DNA from 2 places in the Halomonas huangheensis genome. Region 2 is predicted to be linked to the other one. Evidence: riboswitches for the same ligand, from Rfam matches in the RefSeq annotation. Region 2 holds a riboswitch; the other holds the start of a gene.

Region 1 (3,388 bases), 2.2 Mb from region 2:
GCACCCGGATATCAAGGCAGTATCGTTCATCGGCTCGACCCAGGTGGGTACTCAGATCTATCGTCGTGCCGGTGAGACCGGCAAGCGTTGCCAGGCAATGATGGGCGCCAAGAACCATTGCGTGGTCATGCCGGATGCCAATCGCAGCCAGTCGATCAATAATCTGCTCGGCTCGGCGTTTGGTGCGGCAGGGCAGCGTTGCATGGCGAACTCAGTGGTGGTGCTGGTCGGCGAGGCTCGCCAGTGGTTGGAAGACATCGTCGCTGGAGCGCAGGGTATGAAAGTGGGGCCAGGTACTGATCGACAAGCAGATCTGGGACCGTTGGTGTCACCCCAGGCGAAGGCGCGGGTCGAATCGTTGATCGCTGATGGCGAGCGCGAAGGTGCGAAACTACTGGTGGATGGGCGCAACTGTAAGGTCGAGGGATATCCAGAGGGCAACTTCGTTGGCCCGACAGTGTTTTCCGGCGTGACTGCCGACATGACTGTCTATCGTGAGGAGATCTTCGGGCCGGTACTCTGTGTGGTGGAAGTCGAGACGCTGGATGAAGCGATTGCTTTCATCAATGCCAACCCCAATGGCAATGGCACGTCGATCTTTACCAGCTCCGGATGGGTAGCGCGGCGTTTCGAGACCCATATCGATGTTGGTCAGGTCGGTATCAACGTACCGATCCCGGTGCCGGTGGCATGGTTCAGTTTCACGGGATCGCGGGGCTCGAAACTGGGCGACCTGGGCCCCAACGGCAAGCAGGCCATCCAGTTCTGGACCCAGACCAAGACAGTCACTGCTCGCTGGTTCGAACCGGAGAATGTCTCCAGCGGCATCAATAGCACGATATCGTTGTGAGCGACGAGCGACGAGCCGTGTGGGTTGTAAGAGGTGAGAGGTGAGAGGTGAGAAGTAAGAGGTGAGAAGTAAGAGGTGAGAAGTAAGAGGTGAGAAGTAAGAGGTGAGAAGCAAGAAATGAGAAGCAGGAAGTAAGAAAGTCACCCCGCTCCGCGGCTTTTACCTGTGAGCCAAGGAGCGGCACTGCAAAGCTCGAGGCTCGTAGCTCTCGGCTGGTGATGGTAGCATCGACGGGCGGTTTCATTATGTCTGCCCGGCGTTTGACACAGGTGGGCAGATATACCAGAAACGCTGTCTGGTGTGTTCGACAAGAACCGTCGAGATGTATGCCTCCAGGCATATGAATTCATGCTTATGCATGGAGTGAACTGACAATTCGATTCTGTCGCCAGGGGAGTCCCGAAGGGACTGAGAAAGCCACCGTGCTGACCCTGGAACCTGATCCGGTTGATACCGGCGGAGGAAGAGCGACCATGACCTACTTGACGATAGCCGTCCTTGGGGCGGCTTTGCTTGGTTTTATCCTGCTTGGGTTGGCAGCCCGCCGCCCGGAAACCCGGGCCGATGATTATCTGACCGCGCGCAATAGCCAGTCATCAACCACCTTGGCGTTATCCTTTGTCGCGTCTGGCATGGGCGCCTGGATACTATTCGCGCCTCCTGAAATCGGTGCCTTTGTCGGCCCGTTGGCAGTAGCCGGTTATGCGGTCGGTTCCGCGCTGCCATTCATTGTGCTGGGGCTGTTCGGTCCTGCAATCCGCCGGCGTCTGCCACAGGGACGCAGCATTGCCGAATTCGCTCAGGATTGTCACGGTGCCGTTGTTCAGCGCTGTGTCGCGTTTATCTCCATTCTCTATATGGCCTGCTTCCTGGCTGCCGAGTTGACGGCCATTGGTGCCATTACTGAGCTGTTGTCGGAAGTGCCTGGGGTCTGGGTCATTCTGGCGGTGGCGCTATCGACGCTGTGCTACACCACGATCGGCGGCTTGCGTGCCAGCCTTGCCACCGACCGTTGGCAGGCGCTGTTGCTGATCATGCTGCTGGTTATCGTTGTCGGAGTCGTGTGGCGCAGCGGTCTACCGACACCGGCAGTGACTGAGTCCTGGTCGTCAGCACCGCCGGAGGCAGCCCTGTCGGTGGCTTTGACGCTGGTGATTGCGGTCACCGCCGCTAACCTCTTTCATCAGGGCTATTGGCAGCGTCTGTGGGCCGCGCGTGATGATCGCTCTCTGGTGCGAGGTGCCTGGCTGGGGGGCGGTATCACGGTTGTGGTGGTGGCAGTGGTTGGTGCGTTGGGCATGTGGGCGGCTGTGGCAGGACTGGAACTGGGGAGCCCGCCGATTCCCTTCTTTGCCTTGCTTTCGGCGGCACCGGCCTGGCTGGCGTTGTTGGCGTTGGTGCTGGCAGTGACCCTGGTCGCTTCCAGTGTCGATACATTGCAGAACGGGCTGGCATCACTGCTGGTGTCCAGTAGCGGCTCGAACCGCATGTCGTTGACGGCTGCCCGCTGGATCACCGTTCTGGTCATGTTGCCGGTGGTACTGGTGGCGCTGCAGGGCGTATCAGTGTTGCGCCTGTTCCTGATTGCGGACCTGTTGTGTGCCGCCATCGTCGTACCGGTCATGCTCGGGCTCTGGGCTCGTATGGTGCCTGCTGCAGCCATGGCGGGAGGTGCTGCGGGACTCGTGGCGACCATCGTGCCGGGATGGCTGGCACATGGATCGCCACAGGCAGGGTTGCTGGCCGCCAGTTTCCCCGATGGCATCCCGACGTTGGCGCCTTTCGTCTATGCACTGCTGATCTCGACACTGGTCAGCATCGGTGTGGCATTGTTGAGCAAAGGGCAGCCGAAGGAAGCTTGATGCTGCCGCCCTGGTGCTGCTCTTGCAGTATTACTGCACCACGGAGCGCAACAGGTCCTGCAGGCCACCGCTCTGGCTGGGTAGTGCGAAGGTGGCCGGGGCCGGGGTTGCCGAGGACAGCGAGGACACCTCGAAACGGTCGCCGAAGCGCAGGATACCCATGCCGCGTTCGCGGAGCGTGGCGGCGACCGGGTCCGCATGTCCGGTCAGAACCTGCTGATAGCGATCGAATACGCCAAGCAGTTCCTGAGCGGGTTGCTCGGCGCTCAGGACCAGACGGTCCTGACGGACTTCGCCATCACTATTGACCCAGTCGAGTTGATACACCTCTCCCAGAATACCCGCCACGGTTTGGGTTTCCCCTGTGGCGGTCAGTGAGTTCACGCTCTGCGCCTGGTAGCTGCCTAATTGAGAGCTATCAGCACCGCCCAACTGACTGAGCATGGACTGCACGTCGCGGATGCCGAGTACAACGGTCTGACCGCTGATATTGGCGACGACGTGGCCCTTGCCATCGCGCATCAGCAGGTAGCCTCGGGCGGCGTGTTCCGGGAAGTCCACGCGCAACTGGTCACCCGCCCAGCGCGCAACCACGGCGCTGTTGGGGTCGCCATCACCATCGACAAGTGTTGCCTGGCCATCGGCGAAAGCCGCCAGTGGCAGGCTGGCCAGAAGG
Region 2 (3,388 bases):
GCCGGCGCTGCCATCGGCATTGGGGCGTGCGCGACGAGGGGTGCGTGTCAGGTCGAAGCGCAACTGGGCCAACATGGGGTCAGCGGCACGGCGGCGGCCATAATCGGAGGTCGGGCCGTCCAACCATTCACAATCGTCACGCTCGTCGATCCAGGTTCGCCGCAGCTCCGGCAGCCCCTTGCGCAGGTCGACACTGATTTCCGGGTCGGTGTAGGGACCCGATGTGTCGTAGACCAGTAACGGCGGATTCTGCTCATCCTCTCCCGAGGTTTTGGTCGGCGACAGACTGATCTCTCGAAACGGCACGCGAATGTCGGGACGTGAGCCCTCGACATGCACCTTGCGTGACCCCGGCAAGGGTTTGATCGCGGCTTCATCGACACTGGCGGTCTCGGCCAGGAAGTGGTGGGTACGGGTCATGGGGCGTTCTCCTCATTCGTTATGGTTGTATGTATCAAGAGTCAAGAGGTAAGAGCGAAGAGGTAAGAGCCAGAAGCCCGCGGCTCGTCGCTCGGTGCTGAAACATTCTCAGTCGCTGAGGTCGAGCCCCATCTGCCAGAAGTCGCGCTCCAGGCGTGTGGCGTCGCGAAACAGCAGCGCCAGGCGCTGGAAATGGGCGTCGGGGAGTTGGCGGAGTTGCTCATCCAGCCAGACTCGTTCGTGATGAGCGGCCTGTTGGAACTCCTCGCTCAGATACATGGCGATCCAGGCGTCGAAGGGGTTGGCATTGCCGCGCTGGGTGAAGTCCTGTTCGTTCAGCCACAGAGCGATATCGGCGTAGCCGATCATGCACGGGGCCAGCGCGACACGCAGGTCGAGTAGGTCGCCACGGGCTCCGGCGTCCAGCACATAGCGGGTATAGGCGAGGGTGGCTCTGGCTTCGGGGAGGTTTTCCAGTTGGTGTTGTGTGATCCCCCACTCGGCGCAGTAATCGAGATGCAGCTGCATCTCGGTGTCGAGAATGATCTTCAAACCTTCGAAGGCACTGCGCAACTCGTCGAGCGAGTGGCTCTTGTAGGCCGCCAGCGCATAGGCGCGAGAGAACTGGATCAGGAACAGATAATCCTGCTTCAGGTAGTGGCGAAAACTGTCTTGCGACAGGCTTCCGCGGCCCAATTGAGTCACGAAATCATGCTCGATGTAGGCCGTCCACTCATCGTGGCAGGCATCGACCAGGTCGTTGAAGCGATAACCCATATGTCCTCCGGTATCAATGATCCGGAGAGGGCGTTCGAGAGAAGGAGGAGGGCAGCGCAGAGGGAATACGACCAGCGCCAGCCACCGCTCGATTCCCTACGCCGGTATCAACCGGATCAGGTTCCACGGGACCAGCGCTGCGAGCATTCAGCCATGCAGGATATTGATCTACATGCCGAATGACCTGCGCCATCTCAGCCGGATTGACCGGCACCCCGTCAAGCGTGTCGAGGGCAGCATAGCACCTGAGTATCGGCAGATAAAAGCCCATTGCGTGCACAAATGGGCCAGAAGGGAGGTTGGCTCGGCAGGGGGACGTCTCTCCCCTGCCAGCGGATACCCGGTTGCGTCGGGTTTCAGGGTTTCATGGAGTGGGGCTTGTTGGCACGCATCCGGCGCCGTTCCTCATACCAGGCCGGAACATCGGTGCCGTTGGGCCGGCTAAAGGACTGTACCGGCATTTCATGTGGCACTTCTTCGGGTGGCGTTGCGGGTTCTGCACCCGGAGCAGGCAGTTCGGTAATGTCGAGTTCTGCCACCACCGCTGGAGGCTGGGTCTCTTCCGGCACCTTCAACAAGCCTGCGCGGGCCAGGCGTCGACCAATGGTAAGGCTGCTGCTCCAGCGTATCAGCGGAGCGGCAAGCACCAGACCCAGCCAGACCGGCGTCAGCCACAGGAAGAATTGCGGCGTGTAACGCCAGGTGGCGAGTGCCCAGACAGCGCCAATCAAGGCCCACAACCAGCTGTGTCGCCAGACCTCCCGCCAGGGTAGAGCACGTCCCTCTCGAGACTGAGAGTCCCAGGCTACGGTACGGCCGGTCAGCACCTGGAGAACGAAGCGGCTATGGAAGACCATCATCATCGGTGCGATCAGCATGGCGAACGAGCTTTCCAGCAACATACTGATGAACAGTTTGAAGCGGCCACCATAGGCTTGTGGCTCACGAATCAAGCCAAGGATCAGCCCGAGTACCTTGGGCATCAGCAGCATCGCCAGAGTACCGATCAGCAAGGGCATGATCAGGTTGGGTGGTGCTATCGGCCAGTTGGGAAACAACTGGGAACTGGAGGTGAAGAAGTTGGGCGGCACCAGTGCTCGAATCAGGGCATCGATGGTGCTGATGACCAGGATCGACAGCCATACCAGTGAGGATAGATAAGCCAGCGCGCCACAGAAGAAGTGCAGTCGGCTGAGAAAGTGCAGGCCATGGCCGTGCAGTAGACGCAGGTGCTGTAGATTGCCCTGAACCCAGCGACGGTCACGCTTCGCGTAATCAAGCACATGGCTGGGCATTTCCTCGTAGCTGCCGCGCAGGTCAGTGCGCATCCGCACCTGCCAGCCGGCACGGCGCAGCAGCGCCGCCTCGACGAAGTCATGGCTGAGAATATCGCCACCCAGCGGTGGCTTGCCGGTCAGCTCTGGCAGACCGCAATGGTTGGTGAAGGCTTCCACACGAATGATGGCGTTGTGCCCGAAATAGTTGGCCGCCGTGGTGTGCCAGAAGCTCAGCCCTGTGGCGAGCATAGGAGAATACAGCGAGGCGGCAAACTGGTTGGCGCGGCCGAACAGGCTATGCTGACGGACCGGAATCGGCACGGTCTGCAACAGCCCGAGACGCGGATTGGCCATCATCTCGTCGATCAACTCGATGATGCAGTCGCCACTCATCAGGCTGTCGGCATCCAGTACCAGCATGAAGTCATAATGGGCGCCCCAACGCTCGCAGAAATCACCGAGATTACCGGCCTTGCGACCCTGATTGCTGTTGCGGTGGCGATAGTGCACTCGGCAATGGTCCGCGAGGCGTTGCTGCAGCTCGGCGAAAGCTGCCTTTTCCTGGGCAACGATGTCACTGTCGGTGCTGTCACTGAGCACGAAGGCTTCGATCTGCATACCGGGAGTTGCGCGGGGCAGGTCGCGGCAGGTGGCTTCGAGTCCGGCGGCCACACGAGCCACGTCTTCGTTATGTATCGGCATTACCAGCGCTGTACGAGACTCCGAGTCTACTGGCCGCATGGGACCCTGTGGACGGCGGCGCAACGACAGTGGATCCAGACCAAGCAGGTTGAGCACGAAGCCTATTACGGCACTCCAGAAGGCCATCGTGATCCAACTGAAGGTGATCGCGAACAGTACCAGGATGGTCAGCTCAAGCGGCGTGATGCCTTCGACATGCAGGATGCGGAACA

The links. Region 2 has a riboswitch for thiamine pyrophosphate ahead of tenA (thiaminase II). Riboswitches for the same ligand answer to the same signal wherever they lie in the genome.
Region 1: another riboswitch for thiamine pyrophosphate. It lies ahead of AR456_RS03810 (sodium:solute symporter family transporter); the one in region 2 lies ahead of tenA (thiaminase II).

Annotation. Positions count from the first base shown of each region.
Region 1 covers NZ_CP013106.1:832,527-835,914, forward strand. Annotated here, with positions in the region: gene AR456_RS03805 (CoA-acylating methylmalonate-semialdehyde dehydrogenase) at 1-850, shown strand, start outside; TPP riboswitch at 1,231-1,333, shown strand; gene AR456_RS03810 (sodium:solute symporter family transporter) at 1,324-2,712, shown strand; gene AR456_RS03815 (hypothetical protein) at 2,743-3,388, opposite strand, start outside.
Region 2 covers NZ_CP013106.1:3,078,469-3,081,856, reverse strand. Annotated here, with positions in the region: gene thiC (phosphomethylpyrimidine synthase ThiC) at 1-420, opposite strand, end outside; gene tenA (thiaminase II) at 529-1,197, opposite strand; TPP riboswitch at 1,273-1,425, opposite strand; gene mdoH (glucans biosynthesis glucosyltransferase MdoH) at 1,554-3,388, opposite strand, start outside.